DNA from 2 places in the Paenibacillus sp. FSL R10-2788 genome. Region 2 is predicted to be linked to the other one. Evidence: riboswitches for the same ligand, from Rfam matches in the RefSeq annotation. Region 2 holds a riboswitch; the other holds the start of a gene.
What was found. A riboswitch is a leader RNA that binds a small molecule or an ion and turns the genes downstream of it on or off. The one in region 2 is predicted to bind glycine.
Positions count from the first base shown of each region.

Region 1: linked by a shared signal. The riboswitch ahead of NSQ50_RS30435 (amino acid permease) and the one ahead of gcvT (glycine cleavage system aminomethyltransferase GcvT) in region 2 are both predicted to bind glycine.

Region 1 covers NZ_JBBOQA010000001.1:6,843,227-6,855,786, reverse strand. The annotation lists gene NSQ50_RS30460 (hypothetical protein) at 1-57, opposite strand, end outside; gene NSQ50_RS30455 (C39 family peptidase) at 193-768, opposite strand; gene NSQ50_RS30450 (DHA2 family efflux MFS transporter permease subunit) at 1,036-2,511, opposite strand; gene NSQ50_RS30445 (TetR/AcrR family transcriptional regulator) at 2,678-3,232, shown strand; gene NSQ50_RS30440 (DNA alkylation repair protein) at 3,303-4,010, shown strand; glycine riboswitch at 4,255-4,337, shown strand; gene NSQ50_RS30435 (amino acid permease) at 4,485-5,867, shown strand; gene NSQ50_RS30430 (sensor histidine kinase) at 6,243-7,406, shown strand; gene NSQ50_RS30425 (DUF5643 domain-containing protein) at 7,512-8,417, opposite strand; gene NSQ50_RS30420 (DUF4179 domain-containing protein) at 8,441-9,601, opposite strand; gene NSQ50_RS30415 (sigma-70 family RNA polymerase sigma factor) at 9,594-10,136, opposite strand; gene NSQ50_RS30410 (class I SAM-dependent methyltransferase) at 10,361-10,948, opposite strand; gene NSQ50_RS30405 (hypothetical protein) at 10,986-11,264, opposite strand; gene NSQ50_RS30400 (VOC family protein) at 11,335-11,799, opposite strand; gene NSQ50_RS30395 (Lrp/AsnC family transcriptional regulator) at 11,958-12,392, shown strand; gene NSQ50_RS30390 (sensor histidine kinase) at 12,493-12,560, shown strand, end outside.
Region 2 covers NZ_JBBOQA010000001.1:6,394,628-6,407,187, reverse strand. The annotation lists gene NSQ50_RS28545 (hypothetical protein) at 304-777, opposite strand; gene NSQ50_RS28540 (helix-turn-helix transcriptional regulator) at 1,091-1,882, shown strand; gene gcvPB (aminomethyl-transferring glycine dehydrogenase subunit GcvPB) at 2,001-3,461, opposite strand; gene gcvPA (aminomethyl-transferring glycine dehydrogenase subunit GcvPA) at 3,458-4,810, opposite strand; gene gcvT (glycine cleavage system aminomethyltransferase GcvT) at 4,917-6,029, opposite strand; glycine riboswitch at 6,216-6,314, opposite strand; gene gcvH (glycine cleavage system protein GcvH) at 6,593-6,985, shown strand; gene NSQ50_RS28515 (flagellar motor protein MotB) at 7,414-8,244, opposite strand; gene NSQ50_RS28510 (flagellar motor protein) at 8,241-9,023, opposite strand; gene uvrB (excinuclease ABC subunit UvrB) at 9,203-11,194, shown strand; gene uvrA (excinuclease ABC subunit UvrA) at 11,642-12,560, shown strand, end outside.

The sequences.
Region 1 (12,560 bases), 450 kb from region 2:
TGCTTCATTGTTGTAACCATACCCTTCAGGATCTTTAGATAGCCCTTCTTTAATCAATGTTAATCCTTCTGTATTTGCAAAAGAAACAACATCTTCAGTTACGGTCTGAGCCCATACAGGTGAGAAAAAAGTCAGAAATAAAACGAATGAAGTTACAGTTAACAGCAGCGTTTTCTTAATGGGAAGCCCTCCTTAAATATATTTGTTGAAGCCATGAAGTCCCCATCTCCAGGTTCTATCGTAGCTGGAGCCACCTTTAATGTTGGTGTATAACATGGAGGTTTTTGTGCCCCCACTCGGGTTCATGTGTTGAATCCAATCATTTCCACTATATGTGTCGTACCCATAGATAACTACTGCGTGCCCGCCACCGGTAGCACTATTCCATTTCCAGCTTACATATATAGGACTGCCAACATTATCAATCTGGTTTTTTACATCGCTGTAAGATAGTGCTCCTGTATGATTCCAACTGGAGACACCATAATCATGAATGCCTTCTTGAACAGTTCCATAAGATTCACTCTCGTCTGTTGTACAGCCGGAGGTTCCCTTCACATGATCATAAAAAGAACATTGGCTTACAGAGATTCCGTAATATTGAAGTATGGTAACGCTAGTCGCAGCCCAGCACCAATTATTCTTAGCTTGTGTAGCTGTAGGGTAGCCAATTAAATTAGTCGCATATGCTTGGGAAACAAAAGAAAAAAGAAAGACTGAAACAAAGGTTCCAACAAGCATCAATCTCTTTTTTAAAGATAGTTTCATGAATGGAATCAGCTCCTTATTATGGATTAATATTCCTTTTAATAACACTATTAAAATACCATATATTAACTTATGTGTAAAGTTTAAATATTTTTTCGTTTTTATAATAGATTCTACACATTTGATATGGAGAGGGGGATACTGATATGGATAAGGAAATATTGATGCTCGTAGGAATACGTGCTCCAATGATCCAAAGCAAGCCATTCATAACAAAAGCCACTCCGCTAAGGAATGGCTTTTCTTCATATACACTGCAATTACTAGTTACAACGGAGGTTCTTCTTTGCTAACTAGGTTTGCTTTCTTTTCAATCATGAGCTTGTTTTTCGTGGGCATAAATAATGTTATAACAAATGCGGCAATGGATAAAATCATCATGAAGTAGTAGGCGTCACTTGCCCCAAGAATCGATGTAAGGGATTTAAAGATCTCAGGAGTAGCGGAGGGATTATTCTGCATCAGTGTAGTTGCATGACTGGTTGCCTGCACTGTATAAATTGTAATTACGACAGCAGTACCAATGGCCCCGGCAATTTGGCGAACGGTATTATTCACAGCTGTACCATGAGTGCCGAGTTGTTTGGGCAACGCATTTAGTCCGGCTGTATTGAGTGGCATAGTAATGAAGCTTAATCCAATTCGCAGGCCTATGGTACGAATCATTAGATAAGTATACGTGGTCGATTCAGATAAATCTGTTACCGCCCACATAGATGGAATAATAAACAATAGGCCAATGATGAACAGCGGTTTCGCACCGAAACGGTCGTATAATTTACCGGTGACGGGTGACATGAACGCATTTACGAGTGCGCCCGGCAACAATAGTAGTCCTGCATCAAATGCTGTAAACCCGCGACCATTCTGCAGATAAATAGGCAATAAGATCATATCTGCGTACATCATCATTGTGATTAATACGTTAATAAGAGATGTCATCGTAAACACTTTATTTTTGAAGACCGACAGGTTTAGCAGTGGATCATCCGATTTGATTTGTCGAAGACAGAATACGGCTGTTACCACGACCCCAATCCCTAAGGTTAGGATCACGATTACATCATCCCAGCCTTTACTTCCTGCACTACTGAAGCCGTATAAAATTAAGCCGAATCCGACGGTTGATAAAAGAACACTTACCACATCAAGCTTCGACTTAGACGTCTCAGATACATTCACTAAATACTTGAACGCCAACGCTATAACAATGAGGACAAGTGGAATAAGCCCGATAAATAACCAGCGCCAAGAGTGGTATTCGACAACAAAACCCGCGAGCGTTGGCCCAATAGCAGGAGCGAATATCATCGCCAGCCCAAGCAGTCCCATAGCGCTGCCACGTTTTTCAACGGGGAAGATGGCGAGCACAACACTCATCATGAGCGGCATTATAATCCCTGCACCGGCAGCTTGGATCATCCGTCCGATTAAGAGTAGACTAAAGCTCGGCGCTGCTGCACAAATTATAGAACCGATTAATAAAAATGACATGGCACTTATAAATAATTGCCGTGTTGTAAAACGTTTCATTAAATAGGCCGTAATCGGAATCAAAATCCCGTTGATCAGCATAAATCCTGTTGAAATCCATTGTACGGTTGTTGCTGTGACATCAAAAACATCCATCAAACTACTTAAGGCGACATTTAAAAGCGTCTGATTGAGTGTGGATAAGAAACAACCAAGGATTAAGATGGTTAATAAGATCCCTTTATTTATGTTCTTAGTGTCTTCTTGCATGTTGCAGTCCTCTCTTCATTGCTTTTTCGACATAGTGTCAATAAAATAAATCATATCAGGATTTAAAAAGTATTCCTATTTGCAATTTTATTGAAAATGTCGACTAATCGACAGAATAGGCAAATTAGTTGATGAAAGGCCATTTAAACGATAATAGAGGGATGAAATGACTGAACATAAAAGAGTTGACCCACGAGCCATTCGCTCAAAAAAGATGTTGAAAAACGCTGTTTTTTCATTATTGTCCGACAATGTGGAGATTTCGCAATTGACCGTCCAAAAAATCGCCAACCGCGCGGAACTAAATCGCGCAACGTTTTATTTGCATTATGAGGATATTAACGATTTATTGCGCCAGATCGTACATGAAATCTTCGATGACCTATCCATGAAGGTTGAACCGCTATTACAAATGAAGAGCAACAACGAACAGGAGCAGCTGATCACCTTTTTAAATTATTTTTTTGAATACCGGAAAGTTTTTGCTGTATTGATTGAGCATAAAGGCTTCAAAAACCACTTGACCAACCTGTTAAAAAATACTGTCGAAAAACGAAGAAACGCGAGGAACATTGACTCTACTAAGGAGGTAGTCTCCGTTGATATTATTGCAGCCTCACTACTGGGGATTATTATGTGGTGGATTAAGGATGGCAACCAATATAGCGCTGAATACATAGCGGGGCAAATTACCTTGATGTATAAAAGAAGATATTTATAAGGGCATTTATGATATATTCAAGTAAAGTTTGAGTCCCTAGCCAATATTCATAAAAAAGGAAGTGCGAACAATGGATTTAGAAACGGTCATGCAAGAGCTTGAAGCTCTCGGCAAGGAACGCACCAAGAAAATATATCTATCCAATGGCGCGCACGAACCGCTTTTTGGTGTGGCCACAGGCCAGATGAAGCCTATCTTCAGAAAAATAAAACATAATCAACCCTTGGCCGAGCAGCTTTATGCTACGGGAAATTACGACGCTATGTATTTTGCCGGGGTGATCGCGGAGCCTAAAGCAATGTCAGAGTCGGATTTTGAGCGGTGGATTGCTGGGGCTTATTTCTATATGCTATCGGACTTTGTGGTGGCAGTAACGTTGGCGGAGACGGATATTGCGCAAGAGGTTTCTGATAAATGGATTGCAAGTGATATAGAGTTGAAAATGTCGGCGGGCTGGAACTGTTACTGCTGGCTGCTCGGAAATCGCCCGGACAGTGAATTTTCCGCAGAAAAATTGGCCGCTATGTTGGAGCTTGCTAAAAATACGATTCATGATGCCCCTGAACGAACGAAATACGCAATGAACAATTTCATCTACACTGTGGGCGTATCCTATCTGCCGCTTCATGATAAAGCGGTTGAGATTGCAAAGGAAGTTGGCCCGGTGGAAGTCCATACCGGTAGTGCAAAAAGCAAGATTTTGAATGCTTCAATTAATATTCAAAAGGCAGTTGATAAATCGAAGCTGGGCTTCAAACGAAAACATGTAAGGTGTTAGTCAGTCATGGAGTGCTAAGGAGAGCGTATTGAAGGTTGTGCCTGCAGACAGAAGAATTGGCGGCTTGGCTGACAAGCCCTTAATTGTGTGCAATAAAAGTTAATGGAACAATAATAAAGCGGTAATTAATGTTATTGACAAAATATTTGACAATGATTAGTATTGAAAAATATTAAAAATGAAGTTAGCGACATAAAAATTAAATAATTCGCAAGCTATGATTGCTATGGATCACACTATAGCAGGAGCAGCTTCTGGAGAGACCGTGGGGGAATCCCCCGGCGCCGAAGGGTTCACAATCTCAGGCAAAAGGACAGAAGAGTACTAGATAATTCATTTGTTATTCTGATCATCGTCAGAATAAATAAATGTATTTTATTTATTATTCTTATACCTAAGAGATTGGAGCGTATCCAATCTCTTTTTTGTTATCATTTTCACTTGTTATTTTTTTCACATAAGGGGGGGTTCGAAATGGCAGCACAAGAATTAAAGAGAGATTTAGAGAATCGACATGTTCAGCTCATTGCGATTGGTGGAACCATCGGTACCGGATTATTTTTAGGATCTGGAAAAGCTATACAGCTGGCAGGACCATCGATCATTTTTGCTTATTTAATCGTGGGTATCGCTATTTTCTTTGTGATGAGGGCATTGGGAGAACTTCTGTTGTCAAAAGCAGGTTATCAATCTTTTACAGACATTGCCGAAGACTATCTTGGACCGCGGGCGGCGTTTGTAACTGGATGGACCTATTGGTTTTGCTGGATCATGACGGCTATGGCCGATATTATAGCTGTTGGGGTCTATGTACAATATTGGTTTGATATCCCGCAATGGATACCCGCAGTCATTTGTTTAATTATTTTATTAGGACTCAATTTATTAACTGTAAAAAGCTTTGGCGAATTGGAATTTTGGTTTGCTTTAATTAAGGTAATCACTATTCTCGCGTTAATTGCCATAGGGGTAGTTTTACTGGTGATTGGATTCAAAACAACTACCGGAACGGTTGCGCTCAGTAATATTTGGGCACATGGGGGAGTATTTCCAAACGGGATTTCCGGGTTCTTACTTTCATTTCAAATGGTTGTGTTTGCTTTTGTGGGTGTGGAATTGGTGGGGGTATCAGCAGCGGAAACATCCAATCCAGAAAAAACTATCCCATCGGCGATTAATAAAATACCTTTGCGAATTCTATTTTTCTACGTGGGTGCTATTATTGCCTTATTATGCATCAACGCTTGGACAGAACTAAACCCGGCAGAAAGTCCTTTTGTTAAAACATTTAGTTTAGTGGGGATTCCGATTGCCGCGGGGGTTATTAATTTCGTTGTATTAACTTCAGCTGCTTCCGCTTGTAACAGCGGGATGTTCTCAACAAGCCGGATTCTATACAATCTAAGCAGAAATGACCAGGCTCCAGCCAACTTTGCAAAGCTTAATAAAAATCATGTGCCAAGTAATGCTTTATTCATATCCACGCTTGTCTTATCTGTAGGGGCTTTGTTGAGTAAGCTGATTCCGGAGACGGCCTTTGGCATCGTGACAACGATTAGTGCCATTTGTTTCATCTGGGTTTGGGGCGTCGTTCTAATTTGCCATTTGCGATATAAAAAGACGAAGCCGGAATTGCAGGCCAAATCAAAATTCAAGGCACCGTTCACACCTTTTGTGAATTATGTTGTTCTAGCCTTGTTTGCAATCATACTCATAATTATGCTGTTTGCTGATGAAACTCGTCCGGCATTATTGTTGACGCCTTTATGGTTTATTTTATTATTTGTTTTGTATTCGATAAATAGAAGAAAGAGGGAAAGAGATAATAAAATAATCAGGACCGAAACACCTCTCTAGTTTATGAGGAAAGCTTTAACCGGCGCAGAAGCCGTGGTTATATTCAACCGCGACTGGGCAGGGAGCCCTTGCCGGTTTCAAGCGTTCCTACATGGACGTTTGCTTAAAGAATATGCAAAGTTAAACAGAAAACCGGAAGATACTGTTAAAATGGTATCTCCCGGTTTTTTAATTTTTTACAAACTATAATATCATCGAGTTTACAGTTTTTTTCAGTTATTGTTTATTACTATTTCAACTGATATAATTCTTATTTCGACAATAAGTTTACAAGTAAGATAACTATCGTAATGGTAAAATCAATTTAAAAGTGGTGAATTCATGAGAGAGTTCTACAGTCGGGTGAATCGAAAAACCTATTACATATTAATGTTAATGATCATCGTTCTTATGATGTTTGGATTGATACTATCTACCCTAGAGTTAGATGGGATTGATTTTGGTTATATCATTCATTTTTTATGTGTGGCGTTTCTAACGGTTTGTTTATGGATTTACCCTAAGCATGAGACACATACTTTTAGAAAGATTATCATTCTATTTGGATTTGCGTATTTTTATACGCTATTCTTTTTATATCCTCAAACATGGACTACCTATATCCTCATTTGTCTTATTCCTGCACTGTCTATTCTATTTTTTGATTTAAAATTGTTCTATTTTTCCTTCATTATAAATGGGGTACTAATGGTAATTACATTTGGCTATATCCTCTTGATTGATAGAGGGGATTTATATACATATTTACATTATGATATGCTAGGCAATTTCATTAATATAATAGCGGTTCAAGTGTTATTATTTTTCATTTTTCAAATATCATTTAAACGGATGAAAAAACAGCAGCTTTATTATGAACAATTACAGCAATCTGAGCGTTTAAAGATGGTTGGACAATTAACAGCTGCCGTTGCGCACGAAATTAGAAATCCAGTGACAGTGGTTAGAGGTTTTTTGCAGTTTTTTGATGAGGATCCTTCATTTGATGATCCTATGAAAAGAAAATTTAAATTAATGATTGATGAATTAAACACAGTAGAACAGATTATCTCGCAATTTCTAACCCTTTCAAAGCCAAATGGAGAGCAAAAATTAGAAAAAGTAGATGTGAAGGATGTACTTGAAAGTGTTACAGGATTGCTCCATTCCTACGCAATGTTATCTGATAATCAAATCGTTACCTACGTAGAAGAAGATTGCATGATTTCTATTAATAAAATTGAATTTAAGCAGCTGCTTATTAATATAATAAAAAATGCTTTAGAGGCTTCGGAAGTTGGTAAATCTGTCTCTATTATGGCGAATAGGAACAATAATTTTATTGAGATAACAATCATCGATGAAGGAAGCGGGATGTCAGAAGCAGAGGTTAAGTCGCTAGGCACTCCTTTTTATTCATTAAAAAGTAATGGAACAGGTTTAGGATTAATGATTTGCTTTAATATCGTAGAAAAATACGGCGGGGAAATTTATTATAGTAGCTCTGAAGGTAAGGGGACAACAGCTACTATCCGCTTTTTAGCTATAAATGATCAGTAATACGGAACCTTCTTTCAATTGAACAAAGGGGATTACCTCAAGCCTTCGGCGGAGAGGTAATCCCCTTTTCCTAGATATATATGTTTATGTTTGCTGCGTTAACGATTATTTTAGAGGGATTTTGATCTCCAGTTGCTTGTTATAATTTTTAACTACATTGCCTTTGGCATCTAATTTATAAGCCCCGGTGTTGCCTTTTTCAAATACGGCTTGATAAGGTCTGATAACTAGATATTCAGCGGCTGAGCGAGGTGCTTCGAACAATAAATCTTCAGAAACCGTATTTTGAGTTGCTGCAATAGAATCTCTTGCAATAGATTCTAATTTATTGCCCAGATTATCATAAATGTCATATCCTAAAGCCTGGCCTTGGGTGGCAACCCCTTTAACCGCTAAAGCGATACGCACAGAAGTCTCTCCCGCAGCAACACGGGTGGTTTTGATTTCAAATTGGTTGTCATTCTTTATAGCAGGCAGCTGAATATTACGCACTAATCCTGCTTGCTTGAGGGAAAATTTAAGTACATACGGGTTTTCGATTCCGTTAAGCTTCACATAGATACTCAATTCAGAGGAAGCCAGGCTTGCCTTTTGTTGCTCGGTTAGCCATCCGGTCTGCAATACAACAACCGCCTTGTTGGCATCTCCGTCACTGATCCAGCGTGGTGTTTTTAAATCGATGCCTCCTGGTTGAGCGAGCTTGGCGTCTATTCCCACAATAGTACCTTCTGCAAGATAGGGTTCGCCTTTATCATTTAAGGTTACTCCTGCGAGCATTCCTGAAAATAGCGATCCCTCACGGCTCAGGTCGATCTTAATATAATTACCGTCAAACTGTGCACTGCCCTTTAAAGTAAGCTGATCGTGTGAATCGGCCACTTTTGTTGTATTCAGGGAAGCTTCAACAGCGGGTTGGGCACTGGATGCTTGAGTTAAAGCTGGCATTCCCAACGCTCCTAGGCATACAGCAGCACTTAAAATTACAGACATCTTCTTAGTCATTTTTTTCATGATATTATCAAGCTCCTTAATTTTTATTTAACTAGCACGTTTATCTCTAGACCGTCAATATAATGCTTCACTGGGTTTCCAGAACTGTCTGTTTTAAATGCTCCATTCTTACTTTGTGGGTTCTCAAACTCATAAAGATAGCCACGGATTGTGAGCATATTAGGGTGTTTCTCAAATGGCTCAGTAAGCAAATCGACATTAAGTGACCTATTGGAAGTCGAGAGGACTTTCTGCGAAATATCTTTCAGCACCTGTCCTTGTTGATCCTTTACTTCAAAGCCCACTAAACTCAATGCTGTATGATCTTCGTCTGTATCCTGTTCCAGCATGAGCGACAGGCGTGTCGTTAATGGACTATATTCCAGCTTTTTCAGGATCAAACTCCATCCTCCAACTTGTGCGCGTATATCAGGTGTGGAAATTTTATTAATCGTAGCCTTCCGCGCAGGAATTTGGAGAACAAACGGTTCATCAATACCGTTTAAGTCAAGGGTTACGGTCAATACAAATCGATCAGGAAAAGGTTTGTTGGAGATCCCCGAATTCGAGGAATCCACTAGTCTAAAAATAGCTGTGTTGCTTTCAGCACCTTCTATCCAGCTTAGAAACGGCATAGCTTTCCAGAGACCTTCTGAAAATTGCTCCAGGGAAGCCCCGTCGATCAATACTTCTGCAGAGGTTATCGCACCTTCCGCTAGAAAAGGCTTCCCATCCGCTCCAATCGTTACTCCGGCTAGCTTACCTTCCAGTTCTTCTCCCTCACGCTTCACCGAGAATGCCAACCGGCTGCCATCAAATACAGCCTCTTCGGCAGACAAGGTGATCCCTTCATGCGTATCACTGCTGTTTAGACGGGAAGTCAGTCCCAGACGCTGGGCCGCTTGTAATCCTATATCTTCTGCCCGTTCAAAAATACCACCTATCAAGGGAAGCTGCTTGAGCGCATTGGCCAACGTAGGCGGATAGATAGCCGTTAGCATAACACTTAACAATATCGCCGCAGTCACAGCAGCTGTGATTTTTGGATAAATCCGCTTTTTCTTTTCCTTTTCCACAGGATCCTGGACAATGGTGGCCAGCGATGCATAAATCGAATCCTGCCGTGATCGTAGTAAAGGAGGAAGCTCCTGTATATTAGCTTTCCCTAGCTCCCTGATCTGCTTTTCTAAATTGTTATTATTCATTAGCAAGACCCTCCTCCGGCACAGGATGTATCTGTTTGGACAACAATCTCCGTGCGCGATGGAGTCGCGCCCTGACCGCTCCCTCGGAGATGTCGAGCACATCTGCAATCTGCTTAATGGATAAATCGTCATAATAAAAAAGCACGATAGCAAGCCGCAGGGATTCGTCCAACTGATTAATGAAGCTTTGCAGGTCTACGTTGCCTGAATCTTCAAAATGCACATAGGAAACGACCGGTTCCTCGGGAATTTCCGCCACAGCTATAGTTCGTTCTCGCATACGAAGTAACTGATTGCATTCATTAATCAGGATGCGTATAACCCAGGTTTTGAAAAACTTAGGCTGCTTAAGGTTGGCCAACCCTTTATACACCTTCAGTGTTGTTTCCTGAAGAGCATCCGCGCAATCTTCATCTTTTAGCAGAATGGTTTTGGCTAATCTGTACAACTGGGATTCCAGTTGCCTGAAAAGACGGGTAAACGCCTCGTGGTCGCCTTTCTGCGCTTTTTTGATATCCAGTTCGTTTTCCAGCAAATGATTTTTCCTCCTTGAGGGCCCTCTGTATAATTAGATGGAGAAGACATACAAAAAGTTATATTTAGGATAAAATTCATTCTCCTGGACAAATCACTTACCTCGGTAGTGGTATAAAGTCCGTGCAATTCATTGTTTTTGGCAAGGGGAGTTTCAAGTGGATAAACTGAAAAAAATCCAGAATTACCACCTTAACTGAAAAGAAGTAGTGGGGTAATCCTGAATTAAAAAGTGTATACATATACCTTGGTACGCAGTGTGTCCGTGCATGTTATGGTACGGACAGGCTGCATGCCTGGAAGGGCAAAACAAATGCTAATAACCACCGCACCCGGCAGTAGCTCACGCTTGAACTTTTCCGCCAGCGGTTTCATCGCTCCGGGAAATAAGTAACAAAGAACAATATCCGCATGCTCGTAAGAACTGCTATAAATATCCCCACGTACATAACGGAGCCTTCCGTGGAGTAGATTCTGGCCTTTGGCTGCTCGCAGCATACGTGTGCCGAACCTAGTAAGCAACTGGGATGTCCATAAGGGAATACTGGAATTTTCAATGCCTGTCAGCCTTTTGCCTGGACATTGGCGAATAACATCCATACCAAGTGTTCCCCAACCCGATCCCGCCTCCACAATGCTGCTATATCCCGGAATCCGATTCACCTCAACGGCAACAGCCGAGCGTACAGATTTTGACGTAGGCATCGGCGATATCCCGTTCCTCCAGCTCACCAGCACAATCGACACCATGGATAACAAGGCTGCGAAGGCGATGAGCCAAGCGATGGCTTGAATCACAATCAATACGATCATTCCTTCTTCATCTGCTAGAAGTTGGCTTCAAATTCTCTTACTTTCTCCCAGCATTTCGTTTATCAACTTGATATTTATAAAGATCCTGAATTTCCTTGCTTTCAATATCTTGACCTACATAAAAAATCAGAGTGGGATCATTTACTGGATGGGCATAAGAAAGGTAAGTGCGATGTATAAAATCAAAATCCATCTTACCCAGCTGGAAATCGATTTGATATTTATCTTCTAAATAGATTTCAAATTGCTTTTTTAAAGCCAGAGACTTCCACGGAAGTCCAAAGAATAAAAAGTAGACTCCTATAAGAAATATCAAAAAAATTAAGAGGAAAAGCGACTTTTTACTGAGAATGGTATGTTTTATAATTCATAACCCTCCCTAGCGTTTATTCTACATGAACTTTGCTGGACATATCAAAATCAACCTCTTCAAGAAATTCAATAACTTCTCCATTGGGACTGTGAATGATCGCGTTTTTTATTAGAAGAGGCGGTTCGCCCAGAGACAGAGAGTCCGGTGCTATAAAAGCTTTTGCCCCATGTGCCAGGGCTTTTTGATACATCTCCTCTACATTATCTACATAGAAGGCAAGATGTAATAACGCTCCGTGCGCTATATCTTCATCAGACAAGGCTTTTTTTCCTTGAGCGGCGATGACTGCATCATTATCAAAAATCTCAATGCAGGTTCTGCGGTCAGGTGAAATCAGCATGGAGGCTTCTTTGATCTGAAAGGATGGCAGACTCCAATGATGACCTAGCTTAAATCCTAAAACGTCAATATAGAATGAAATAGTTGCTTTATAGTCTTTGGCTTGAATTGCTACATGTGCAAGGCCTTTTACACTCATTTATAATCGCTCCCAACTTTAATATATATTTATTATAGTTGTATTAAAATATGATATATATATATAAGATAAGTGTTTTGTAGTAATATGGTTATTAAATTTAAGGTATTTTAGTGGAATCAGTTTATTTTATAAAATGGGTCTAGGAGGCGCTTGCTATGGAACAACTTATAGATGACATTGATAAAAAGATTATGCAATTACTTCAGTACAATGCCCGAATGTCCATTTCACAAATCAGCAAAGAGGTTTCGATGTCACAACCCTCTGTTAAAGAACGAATGATCAAGCTGGAGGAAAGGAATATCATTTCTGGGTATCATACAGCTTTTAATCTACGAGATCTGGATCGGGGCACAACTACGTTTATTCTATTAAAAACAGAACATTGCCAAGAGATTACGGATTTTTGCAAAAATGCTATGGAAGTTACCGATTTATATCGGATTAGCGGTGAATATAATTATCTCATAAAGGTGCAAACCGCGTCGATTGAGGAGTTAGCTGAATTCCAAGACAACCTTATAAAGTTGGGACCTTCAAAATCTCATATCAGTCTGAAAAATATATTGGAAAACAGGGTGTTGCTCTAAAGCCCATTTTCCAAACACAATATCTAGTAACCGCTTTCATTGCATTGTAGAATGGATGAAAACAACGTTAGCATTGACTCGGATACAAGGGAGCATGGGTATGGAGAGGTTTTTATTTAGTAAAAAGTATATTCCGTTCACCTATAAGATGATGATACCGTACCTCAT
Region 2 (12,560 bases):
CCTGTGAAACAAAAGGGTATCCATATGGGACCATTAGTAATCCTATTCATTTTGGCTATCAATATAATTCCTGAGCAAATAACTGAAAAATACACCTTCCAAAGCTTAATATTTTGATTTCCCAGTCTAAGCTTATTCCATTCACTGATGATAAATAGATTCAAAATCAAAAGAGTTCCTAATACAGTAATTGTAGTATCTTGAAAGGTATCGATATAATAAATAAAACTCAAGATAGTGAAAATTAATGTGATACTAAAACAGAAAATCACTATTTTTTTTTTCATAGCCGGCTCCTCATTTTTATAAAATAGATGGATTTACACCTACATAAATGTCAATAATCATTTTTTCTAAGGAAGCTTCAGAGTTATCTGAAGTGTACACATTATAAAATGCTGTGATTTGTTGAAGTCCCTTATCTGATATGTACTTTATAATAGATTCATATGTACTTTGTACTCCAACAGGGTTCCCCATGAATCTGCAGGATAGGGCATTAACTAAGTGGAAAATTTTTTTGTGTTTATAAGTTTGATCTGATGGAAAAGGCTTATTGAGAGGAATCATAATCTCCATGTCCATTAAATATTCCCCATTAACAATCTCCGCCGAGAATGTGCTCGTAATAAGGGGTCCTGCTTTCACTGCTTGATATTTTTCTATTATTTTTGCAGTTTGAGCTATTTCTATTTGTAATTCTTCTTGATTCATCTTCTTTCTAACGGAAAGGACATTTTCAAGCAAAATTTCTTGATTTTTTTGAATTTCAAACAATTCAGCACCTCCTAAAAAAGATCATAACTATGTGAATTTTCACAAACCTATCGTAATTGTTAAACTCCCTGATGAGTGGATTAATAACTTTATAGTAACTAGAATATCTATTAAGATACATATCCCTCAGTACATATTCCCTTTTGAGTTAATCTGTGCTAAAATATATTTTTTTTACAATAAATCCACTTTATTTAACAATTTTTTATCTTTTTGATCTAACACAAACCTCACGACTTATGTCATTGTTTTCTTTTGAATGGAGTGTTATGCTCTGTTTAATTAATACCATAAGTTGGGAGAATGGTTTGTTTTGGATATTCTTGAATGTGAACGAGCTTGGTTTACGGTAGATGATTTAGATAAAAAATCTAATAATTCCTTGTGTGAATTTTGCCAACCTTGGAGTAACCTCAAAACAGAAAAATCCTTTTCTATAGAAGAGCTGGTTCCCTACGAGGTATTGGTTGAAGTACTACATTCAGAATTGGCGAAAGTAACGGAATTTCTCTTATTGCCCTTTGTTTTTTTCTTAACAGATCAAGCCGGCAATATTATTAATATTGTTACTCCTTTCGAAGCGTTTCAGAAGAAAGTAGATCATTTTGGAATTAGGAGTGGAACTAACCTTTCGAAGCAATTCTCTGGAGTAAATGCAGTTTCACTAGCGATGGAGGTTAAATCAATTGCAGTAGTGCGTGGAGAAGAGCATAGTATGCCAATGTTTAAAGAGTGGAATTGTGTATGCGCTCCTATAATGATAAATGGTTGTATATGTGGATATATCGACATTTCATTTGAAGCCGAGAGGCAAATTGGCTTTTCGATTCTCTTTATTAAACAATTATCCGAAAAGATTGTTCTGAAGTTGAAGGAACGAAGCCCAAAGTTAATTGAGTACAGATTTCAGGAAAAGTGTGATTCGTATCGATTATCGCCCAGAGAAAGGGAGGTAGCGTATCACTGGTCACTAAGAAAAGGTGCGTTGCAAATTTCCAATGACCTTAATGTGAAAGAGGGGACTGTGCGGAATATCGTTAAGAGTATTTATAGTAAGATGGATATCAGCGAGAGATGGGAATTGATAGAAATACTTAAGTTGTAAATTTTGATGATAAACATCAAAATACTCGTTTGTACATAAGATATAAAAGCCATCCTCCGAAATTAATCAACAACGGAGGATGGCTTTTATCTGTCTAGAACATTTTTTTGATAAGTACTTAACCGCAAGAACAATTCAAAACTGGCTTACGCGCAGCCTGTGTCTCATCCAAACGGCTAATCTCTGTGGTATGCGGTGCGTTGATTACAATTTCTGGTGTCTCCTGCGCTTCTTTCACAATCTGAATCATCGTATCGATGAAGCCGTCGAGCGTTTCTTTACTTTCGGTTTCCGTCGGCTCGATCATCATGCATTCCTCAACAGTCAGAGGGAAGTACACGGTTGGCGGGTGGTAGCCGAAGTCGAGCAATCGTTTAGCAACGTCTAAGGTGCGCACGCCATATTGCTTGAGGTTTTTGCCGGACATCACGAATTCATGCTTACATACACCCGGATATGGGATTTCAAAATACGGCGCCAGACGGTGCATCATATAGTTCGCATTCAGCACAGCATTTTCGGATACCTCACGCAGTCCGTCTGGACCATAGGTCCGGATATAGGCATAGGCACGAACCAGAATACCAAAGTTTCCATAAAAAGCTTTCACGCGTCCAATAGATTCAGGATCACCGAAGTGAAGTGAGAAGCTGCTATCTTCATTCTTTACCACAGTAGGTTGTGGCAAGAATGGAATGAGGATAGATTTTACGCCGACTGGTCCGGCTCCAGGGCCGCCACCGCCATGTGGGGTGCTCATTGTCTTGTGCAAGTTCAGATGCACAACGTCAAAGCCCATGTCGCCAGGGCGGGTAATGCCCATAATGGCATTGGAGTTGGCTCCATCGTAATAGAGTAAGCCGCCTGCTTCATGCACAATCTCAGCAATCTCGACGATTTGGGTCTCGAACAAGCCGAGTGTGCTTGGGTTAGTCAGCATCAGTGCGGCTGTGTCACTGCCAACAGCTGCTTTGAGTGCTTCAAGATCAACCATCCCTTTATCTGTGGAAGGGATCGTGATCGTTTCAAGTCCTGCTGCTGAAGCACTAGCAGGATTGGTGCCGTGTGAGGAATCCGGCACGATAACCTTCGTGCGGGTCTCGCCGCGGCTTTCATGATAGGCGCGGATCATCATGAGGCCGGTCCATTCACCATGAGCACCTGCGGCAGGCTGTAAGGATACTGCATCCATGCCCGTCAGCGCGGACAGATCATTTTGTAGGGTATACATTAATTCCAGTGCGCCTTGAATACTTTCTTCTGGTTGGTAGGGATGAATTTTGGCGAAGCCGGAGAAGCGGGCAACATCTTCGTTAATCTTCGGATTGTATTTCATCGTGCATGAACCGAGTGGATAGAAGCCATTGTCTACACCAAAGTTGCGACGTGAAAGAGAAGTGTAGTGGCGAATGACATCCACTTCCGATACTTCTGGAAGTACGACGGGTTCGCTACGGAGTAAACCTGATGGAATTAGGGACTCCAAGGTTTCTTCCTGTGGCACATCGCATAGTGGCAAAGAATAGGCCGAACGGCCGGGACGGCTTAATTCAAAAATTAGACTTTGCTCCGGTTTCATAAACAGCCCTCCAGTGCGCTAGCGAATTGGTCGATTTCGGTTTTGCTTCTTTTTTCCGTTACGGCAACCAGCATATGTCCAGCAAGTTCAGGATAATCACGGCCCAGATCATAACCCCCAAGATAACCTTTCTTCAGCAGCTTCGAATTAATAGAGGTCACACTGCTGCCTTCAGGAAGCTTCACGACAAATTCGTTAAAGAATGGGGAGGAGAAGGCAAGTTCAGCACCTGTTAGTCCGCTAAGTTTATTAGCAGCGTAATGGCTTTTGCGAATATTTAGCTCGCCTACTTCACGCATGCCTTCTTTGCCCATAACGGACAAGTAGACGGATGCGCAGAGAGCCAGCAGCGCCTGATTGGAGCAGATATTCGATGTCGCTTTTTCACGCCGAATATGTTGTTCACGCGCTTGAAGTGTAAGAACGAAGCCACGTTTACCGTTACGGTCTACCGTTTGGCCAACGATCCGGCCTGGCATGCGGCGCATCAGGTGATCAGCTACGGCAAAGAATCCGCAAGTTGGACCCCCGAGAGAAGCCGGAATACCGAGTGGCTGAGCATCACCCACTACGATGTCGGCTCCAAGTTTGCCCGGAGTTTCAAGTACACCTAGAGCTATTGGGTTCGCGCTGACTACAAGAAGACCTTTAACCGCGTGAATCAGCGGCTCAACCGAGCGAAGATCCTCGATGCTGCCGAAGAAGTTAGGCGATTGAATAAGCACTGCGGCAGTATCTCCCTCGATAGCTTCAGCGAGTTTAGCTTGATCGGTAACACCGTCTTTATAGTCAATCTCCACCACCTCCAGACCCCAAGCATTAGCCGAAGTACGTAGCACTTGGCGAGCCTCAGGATGAACGGTACGGGAGACGATTAATTTTTTGCGTTTGGTAGCACCAGCCGCGAGAACCGCTGCTTCGGACAAAGCTGTAGCGCCATCATACATACTGGCATTGGCAACTTTCATACCGGTTAGTTCGCAAATGTAGGATTGGAATTCGAAGATCGCTTGCAGCTCACCTTGGCTGATCTCCGGTTGATAAGGAGTGTAGGCAGTGTAGAATTCAGAACGGGAAATGACATGGTTGATGACCACAGGGATGTGATGATCGTATAATCCGGCGCCGAGGAAGCTGGCGTGAGAATCAAAGTCGGCATTTTGGTCAGCCAAACCTTTCATGTGGCGCAGCAGGGCGTATTCATCGAGTGGTTCAGACATCGGCATAGTGCCTTGGTAACGTACCGCTTCAGGAATATCGGAGAACAGCTCATCTATAGACTGAATCCCGACGGCCTCCATCATCTCTACGCGGTCCTGTTCTGTCATGGGCAGATAACGGTGCTTCATTAAGGTTTCACTCCTTGGCTTTTTTAAAATATAAGAAAGTACAATTTTCACGCTATACTTTATCCTTCTATTTCTCGCTTAAAAGCTCACCGTCCTTATATGGACGCTAAAGGCGTTTATACTTGTAAAAAGGGGCCTTGATCACTACAGCCTTAAGCTGCTTGCCGCGTATCTCCACGTAAACCTCTGTGCCTATTTCACTGTAAGCAGCATCAATCAAAGCCAACCCCAGGTTCCGTTTCAGCGTAGGGGACTGTGTTCCGGTTGTGACCTCACCAATCTTAACCCCATCTGCCCAAACAGGATAATGGGAGCGTGGAATGCCTCGATCAATCATTTCTAGGCCGACAAGGCGACGGGGAATCCCAGCTTCTTTTTGCTGTATTAGTGCATCGCGTCCGATAAAGTCTATTTTGTCCAGCTTCACGAAGAACTGTACTCCTGCTTCAAGCGGGGTGATGTCAGCGGATAGCTCCTGACCGTACAGTGGTAATTTTGCCTCAAAACGCAGGGTATCCCGTGCACCCAGTCCAGCAGGTGTTAATCCGTGAGGCGCGCCTGCAGCAAGCAGTCCGTTCCATAACGTTTCTGCACCTTCCAGCGAAGCGTAGATCTCGAAGCCATCTTCACCGGTATAACCCGTACGGGAGATAAGTACCTCTACACCGCAAACGGTGGCGCGTTCGATGAAATGGAAAGGCTTGAGTGTTGAAATAGGAGCATCAGTAACTACCGCGAGAATGGTCTCTGCCAGAGGACCCTGCAAGGCGAGCAAAAGCGTCTCGTCAGAGACATTAGTGAGCGTGACTTCACCGAATTCAGAGGTCAAATGCTCTTGCAGCCACTGGAAGTCCTTGTCGATGTTGGAGGCATTAACGACGAGCATATAACGACCTTCACTAAGGCGATACACGAGTAGATCGTCGACAACTCCGCCATTTGGATAACAGAGCAGCGTATATTGTGCCGCACCATCCGTGAGGCGGCTGACATCATTGGTTGTCATTTTTTGCAAAAAGGCTTCTGCACCGCTCCCAATCACCATGAATTCACCCATATGCGAGACATCGAACAGCCCAGCCTGCTGGCGAACGGCTTCATGCTCTTTCACGATACCTGTAAACTGTACTGGCAGCTCCCAGCCACCGAAGTCAATGCACCTGGACTCCGCATAAGCGGAATAGAGATCATAAAAAGGTGTTCTTCTCAAAGCATCCATGTCGTCACTCCCCTTGATCTGATTACATACGAAAAAAGGACAGGCAGAAGCAATCATGCATAAATGCACAAATCGCTTTCTGCTCTGTCCTTTGTACCTGAGAGTTACCCTGCCGTAACTAGCTTGCAGGTTTCCCCGTTGGTGATCTGACGCATCTAGCCTTGCGTCTGATGCTCTCCAGAGATACGTCCGACAAAGGTCCTTTTGCCTGAGAGATTCACCCCTGTTAGGGCTTACTCCTTCGGCGCCGTCTTCAAGTGAGACAGTCTCTCCCTATGCCATCATCCGCAACTATATTTATTTCAAATATAAGAAAGTATATGGTTCACATTATACATTATCCTTATATTTCTCCGAGAAACGGCGATTGTCTATAAAAAGACGACAACGTCGTTTCTTCTTGTATGTCTCCATTAAACGGGTATAGTCGGGCGCTGTCAACAAGAAAACGTCGAAAAAATGACAAATTTATATTTCCTGTTAGTAATATTGACATTGTGAGCCGGGATAAATTAGGCTATAACTAAATTTAGAACTCCAAATTGGAAATGAGGCGGCTTGAAATGAGTGAAGTATTAGACAACCTTCTTTACAGCGAAGAGCATGAATGGGCACAGCAAGTAGAAGGACGAGTAGTACGTGTTGGGATTACGGACCATGCTCAGCATTTATTAGGCGACATCGTATTTGTTGAGTTTCCTGAGGTAGGATCAACCATTTCGGCCGGTGACAGCGTAGGCAGTATCGAATCCGTTAAGACGGTATCGGAATTGTATTCGCCCGTCTCTGGGACGGTTACCAAGGTGAATGATGGATTAGAAGCTAGTCCGGAGCTTATCAATGATCAGCCATATGGCGGGGGTTGGATTTTTGAGATTGAAGTTGATGGAGAATATGCTGATGCTGTAAAAGGTCTGTTAGATGCAGCCGGTTATAGCGCGTTAGTTGCTGAATAATTGGAAATTGGGGACGGGAAATAGTCTGATCAAGTGTGATGTTTTTAGCAGCAAGTTTCTGCGATTTGGGGACTTGCTGTTTGTGTTTCTTATGTAGATTGTGCGAGTATTCGTAAACCCAATCGAGTGGTTTGAGGGTCTAGTGGAGTATGGAATTAGGGAAAACCTCCCTCATTTTAGACGATTATAGCTTGAGAGTTAGGGTTTTAGGCAATTCCTCCCTAATCATCTCGGTAAAACCACTATTTCAGACTAAAAAGAGTAATAATCAGGGAGTAATTCCCTCATTCCGCGATTGGATACGATAATAGGTGAATAATCAGGGAGGTTTTCCCTAATTAAATTAGGTGAAACCCCTTTGTTGGTCAATGTGGTAATTGCAAAGGCTCCTGCCGCCGAACTTAGCTCTGAGCGCAAACAACTATATTTTATTCCACCTCTTGAAGCTGTCGAAGTACAATGATCTCTACGCGTCGATTTTTCTGTTTGCCTGCTAGCGTATTATTATCTGCTGTTGGTCGGGTATCGGCATAACCTGCATATTGAAAAGTGTCCGGGTTCAGTCCTTCATTATCTAAGAAAAAGCGCAGCACAGAAAGCGCACGAGCACCCGATAGCTCCCAATTGTCGTTATAACGTGAAGCTGATGACACTGGTGTATTATCCGTATGTCCTTCAATGCTGATCGTTGCCCCGATATCTTTGAATAAGCCTGACAACTGCTGAAGAGCAGGAAGGGCTGGTGACTTCACATCTGCTTTACCCACATCAAAAAGAAAACGGTCGCTGAGCGTGATTTCTATGCCCTGCGGTTTGTCGGCTACAAATATTTGTTCACCGAGATTATTCTCCTCCACATAGTGGGTGATCACACCCATTAACTCAGCAAGCTTCGCCTCTTGTTCTCGAAAAGCCAACTCCCGTGCTGAAGGTGTTTCATTCTCCGTTTGTTTATCAGAACCGTCATTTGGTTTTGCAGTTGCGTTCCCATTCCCATCTGTACTCTCTGGTTTGTTGTCAGGGGTCTTTCCAGCATCTAAAATACCATCTCCGCCTTCAAGAACAGTGCTGCTCGACTTGAAAGTCTGGGATAAAGAGCCGGTTACGATATTGTATTTGTCAGTGTCCAGGCTGCTCATCGCATACAATATAACGAAAAATATAAGTAAAAGCGTAATTAGATCTGCGTAAGTAATCATCCAACGATCACGGCTTTCTCGATTCTCTACCCGCCGTTTGCGCCGGTCTCTTTGTCTCATATAAAACCTCTTGCTTCTGCACGGTCATCTGTGGTGGTGTCTGAAATGAAGGAGTTCAGTTTTTTACGCACCAGCAACGGATGATCCCCGTTTTGTAGAGAAAGAATGCCTACTAGCAGCATCTCCATGCTATGCAGCTCACTTTGGCTGCGGGATTTGATTTTGGAAGCAATGGGTAAAAATATTAGATTAGCGATGGCTACTCCGTACAGTGTTGCAGTGAACGCTACTGCGATAGAGGTACCTAGATTTGATGGGTCTGTAAGGTTGCCCAGTACCCTAATGAGTCCCATAACTGTACCGATGATCCCCATCGTTGGAGCATATCCGCCAGCGGCTTCAAAAATCTTGGCGTAGCTTTCATGCTTCAATTCTTTCGCATCCATTTCCAATTCCAAAATCTGTCTTACCTGCTCAGGGTCAGTGCCATCGACGATAAGCAACAGTCCTTCGCGCGTAAAGGAATCGGGATGTGCTTCCGCTTGTTTTTCGAGCATTAAAACGCCGCCGCGGCGGGCCACTGTGGCCATTGCGATAAGCTCTTCTGCCTTCTCTTCATCACGTTCAGGATTGCGGCCAAAAGCCATGCGCAGAGCGGTGGGAATGGAGCGTAGCTTAGCTGCCGGGAAGCTGATCATTACGGCGGCAATCGTACCTCCAAATACAATCAAAGCTGCATTAAGCTGCAGCAGTCCGGAAAGGCTTCCGCCTTCCCAGAGGTAGCCGCCGATTAGCGCAGCCAGTCCGGCCACTAGGCCGATTATTGCGGTAATATCCATGCTTCAAGCTCCTAACATTTCTGTGTATTATGGTTTGCATCGATCTAAGCAACACTGTATAATGAACGGGAACACATATTCTTATCTTCCATATTTTTTACTATCGTATGGAGAGAGAAGATTCAGACAACAATTATAATATATTAATCTAGTTTAGACGATAGAGGGGAGACGGGCAAATGAGTGATATTGTCGTCAGTACGAAGACTTTTGAATTGGAGTCCGAGTATACACCCCAGGGCGATCAGCCTCATGCCATAGATGAATTACTACAAGGCATCCGGCAGGGTAAGAAGCACCAGACGCTGCTGGGAGCGACAGGTACAGGGAAGACCTTTACTGTCGCGCAAGTTATTTCCAAATTAAATCGCCCCACGCTGGTTATTGCGCATAACAAGACACTGGCTGCCCAGCTGGCAAGTGAGTTTAAGGAGTTTTTCCCGAATAATTCGGTAGACTATTTCGTCAGCTACTACGACTATTACCAACCAGAGGCGTACATTCCCTCCTCCGATACTTATATTGAGAAAGATTCCAGTATTAACGAAGAGATTGATAAACTTCGCCACTCCGCGACAAGCTCCTTGTTCGAACGGCGTGACGTTATTATTGTAGCGAGTGTGTCTTGTATTTACGGTCTCGGTTCACCAATGGAATACGGAAGCTTGCTGTTGTCCTTGCGGGTTGGGATGGAGAAGCCGCGCAATGAGATTCTGAGCAGACTGGTGGATATTCAATACCAGCGCAATGATATCAATTTTGTACGCGGAACATTCCGTGTACGTGGTGATGTGGTTGAAATCTTCCCGGCCTCTCAGGGTGAACATGCGATTCGCGTTGAATTGTTTGGGGATGAGATTGAGCGGATCACTGAAATTGATGTTTTAACGGGTGAATTGATCGGTGAACGCGACCATGTCGCCATTTTTCCGGCTTCTCACTTTGTTACCAAGGAAGAAACGATGCGTGTAGCAATAGTCAATATTGAACGGGAGCTGGAAGAGCGGCTGACCGTGCTTCGTGACGCAGGCAAGCTCCTGGAAGCGCAACGTCTGGAACAACGGACACGTTACGATATTGAGATGATGAAGGAAGTGGGTTTCTGTTCGGGGATCGAGAACTATTCCGGGCCGCTAACCTTCAGGGAGCCAGGAGCAACTCCATATACGTTAATGGATTATTTTCCTGATGATATGTTAATCGTCGTAGATGAATCCCATGTTACCCTTCCGCAAATTCGGGCGATGTATAACGGTGACCGGGCGCGTAAGACAGTGTTGGTAGAGCATGGTTTCCGTCTGCCTTCTGCACTGGATAACCGTCCGCTTCAGTTCGAAGAGTTCGAAGATAAAGTGAACCAGATCATATACGTCTCCGCGACACCTGGACCTTATGAAATGGAACACTGTGAAACTATGGTGCAGCAGATTATCCGTCCGACTGGGCTATTGGATCCAATCATTGAGGTTCGTCCTACAGAAGGCCAGATCGATGATCTGATTAGCGAAATCCGTGACCGGGTCGAACGTGATGAACGTGTACTCGTTACCACTTTGACGAAGAAGATGTCGGAGGATCTGACAGACTACTTTAAGGAAATCGGTATTAAGGTTCGTTATATGCACTCTGACATCAAAACACTGGAACGGATGGCGATCTTGCGGGATCTTCGTCTCGGTACGTTCCATGTACTGGTAGGGATTAACCTCCTGAGAGAAGGTCTCGACTTACCGGAGGTATCTTTAGTTGCAATTCTCGATGCCGATAAAGAAGGGTTCCTTCGTTCCGAACGTTCACTAATTCAGACGATTGGCCGTGCGGCTCGTAACTCTGAGGGTCGTGTAATCATGTATGGTGATCGTATAACTGATTCGATGGAGAAAGCGATGAGCGAAACATCGCGCCGTCGCGCCATTCAGATTGCTCATAATGAGAAACATGGCATTACCCCAACCACCATTAATAAAAAAGTGCGTGACATCATCGAGGCGACGAAGGTTGCTGAGTCTAAAGCCGATTATCTCACAGGTGTTGGTGGCAAGATGAATAAGAAAGAAAAACAAAGTCTGATCCAACGTCTGGAAGCTGAAATGAAGGACGCTGCCAAGAACCTGCAATTCGAACGTGCGGCAGAGCTGCGTGACGCATTGCTGGAGCTTCGGGCTGAGTAACAAACCATTAATGCATCACCGATATTTAAAATAGGTATTGAACGGTGCTGTCCTAGACCGTTCTTTTTGAATCAATAGAGGGTCGCGTATCCAGTAATGTTTATGGCACTTAAACGTATCCCGCAGGGACAGCGCCCGCAATGTACTTGGCACTTACGCGTATCCCGTAGGGACAGCACCATGCAACGTCTATGACAGTTGCTTGTACCTGCTTTTAGGTAGTACGAGAATGTCCAAGCGGTCCCGCAGGGATAAGCGCTCTGAGCATTATAGTCACTAAGTTACGTCCCACCATACTCCTTCTCCAGAAAATGCGGGTGTCCAGAGGGTGCAACCCTTGGGGCCCTCCCTTGGAAGGGAGGGTTTGGGAGGGATCGAAAGGCTTTGAAAAGGCTTTGAGAATATTTTGAAATAAAGTTGAAATAGTTTTTTAAAGGAGAGGTTCCGTTGGCGAACGAAAATATTGTAATTAAAGGCGCGAGGGCGCACAATCTCAAAAACATCGATGTGACGATTCCACGTGACCGTTTCGTCGTGCTGACGGGACTTAGCGGCTCAGGTAAATCATCGCTTGCATTTGATACGATTTATGCTGAAGGACAACGGCGTTATGTTGAATCTTTGTCGGCTTATGCACGTCAGTTTTTGGGACAAATGGAGAAACCAGATGTGGATTCGATTGATGGTTTGTCCCCGGCGATATCTATAGATCAGAAGACAACAAGCCGGAACCCACGCTCCACGGTAGGTACAGTGACGGAGATTTATGACTATTTGCGGTTGCTCTTTGCACGTATTGGTCATCCCCATTGCCCAGAGCATGGTATTGAGATTACCTCCCAGACCGTTGAACAGATGGTAGACCGGATTATGCAGTATCCCGAGAAAACTCGGTTGCAGATCCTGGCGCCAATCATTTCAGGACGTAAAGGTGAGCATAAAGGACTCTTCACAGATATCTCTAAGCAAGGCTTCGTACGTGTGCGTGTGGACGGGGAACTAAGAGATCTGTCTGAGGATATTGAACTAGAAAAGAATAAAAAACATACAATAGAAGTTGTGGTAGACCGGATCGTTGTTAAAGACGATGTGGAGACCCGGCTGACGGATTCACTGGAGACGGCGCTTAAGCTTTCGGGCGGTAAAATCCTTGTGGATATCATCGGCCAGGAAGAGCTGCTTTTCAGCTCTAACTTTGCTTGTCCAATTTGTGGTTTTAGTATTGAAGAGTTGGCACCACGGATGTTCTCTTTCAACAGTCCGTTTGGAGCTTGTACAGAGTGTGATGGACTTGGCATGAAGATGGTGGTCGATCCAGACCTGCTTATTCCTGATGCTGAGAAATCCATCGAAGAAGGTGCTTTTT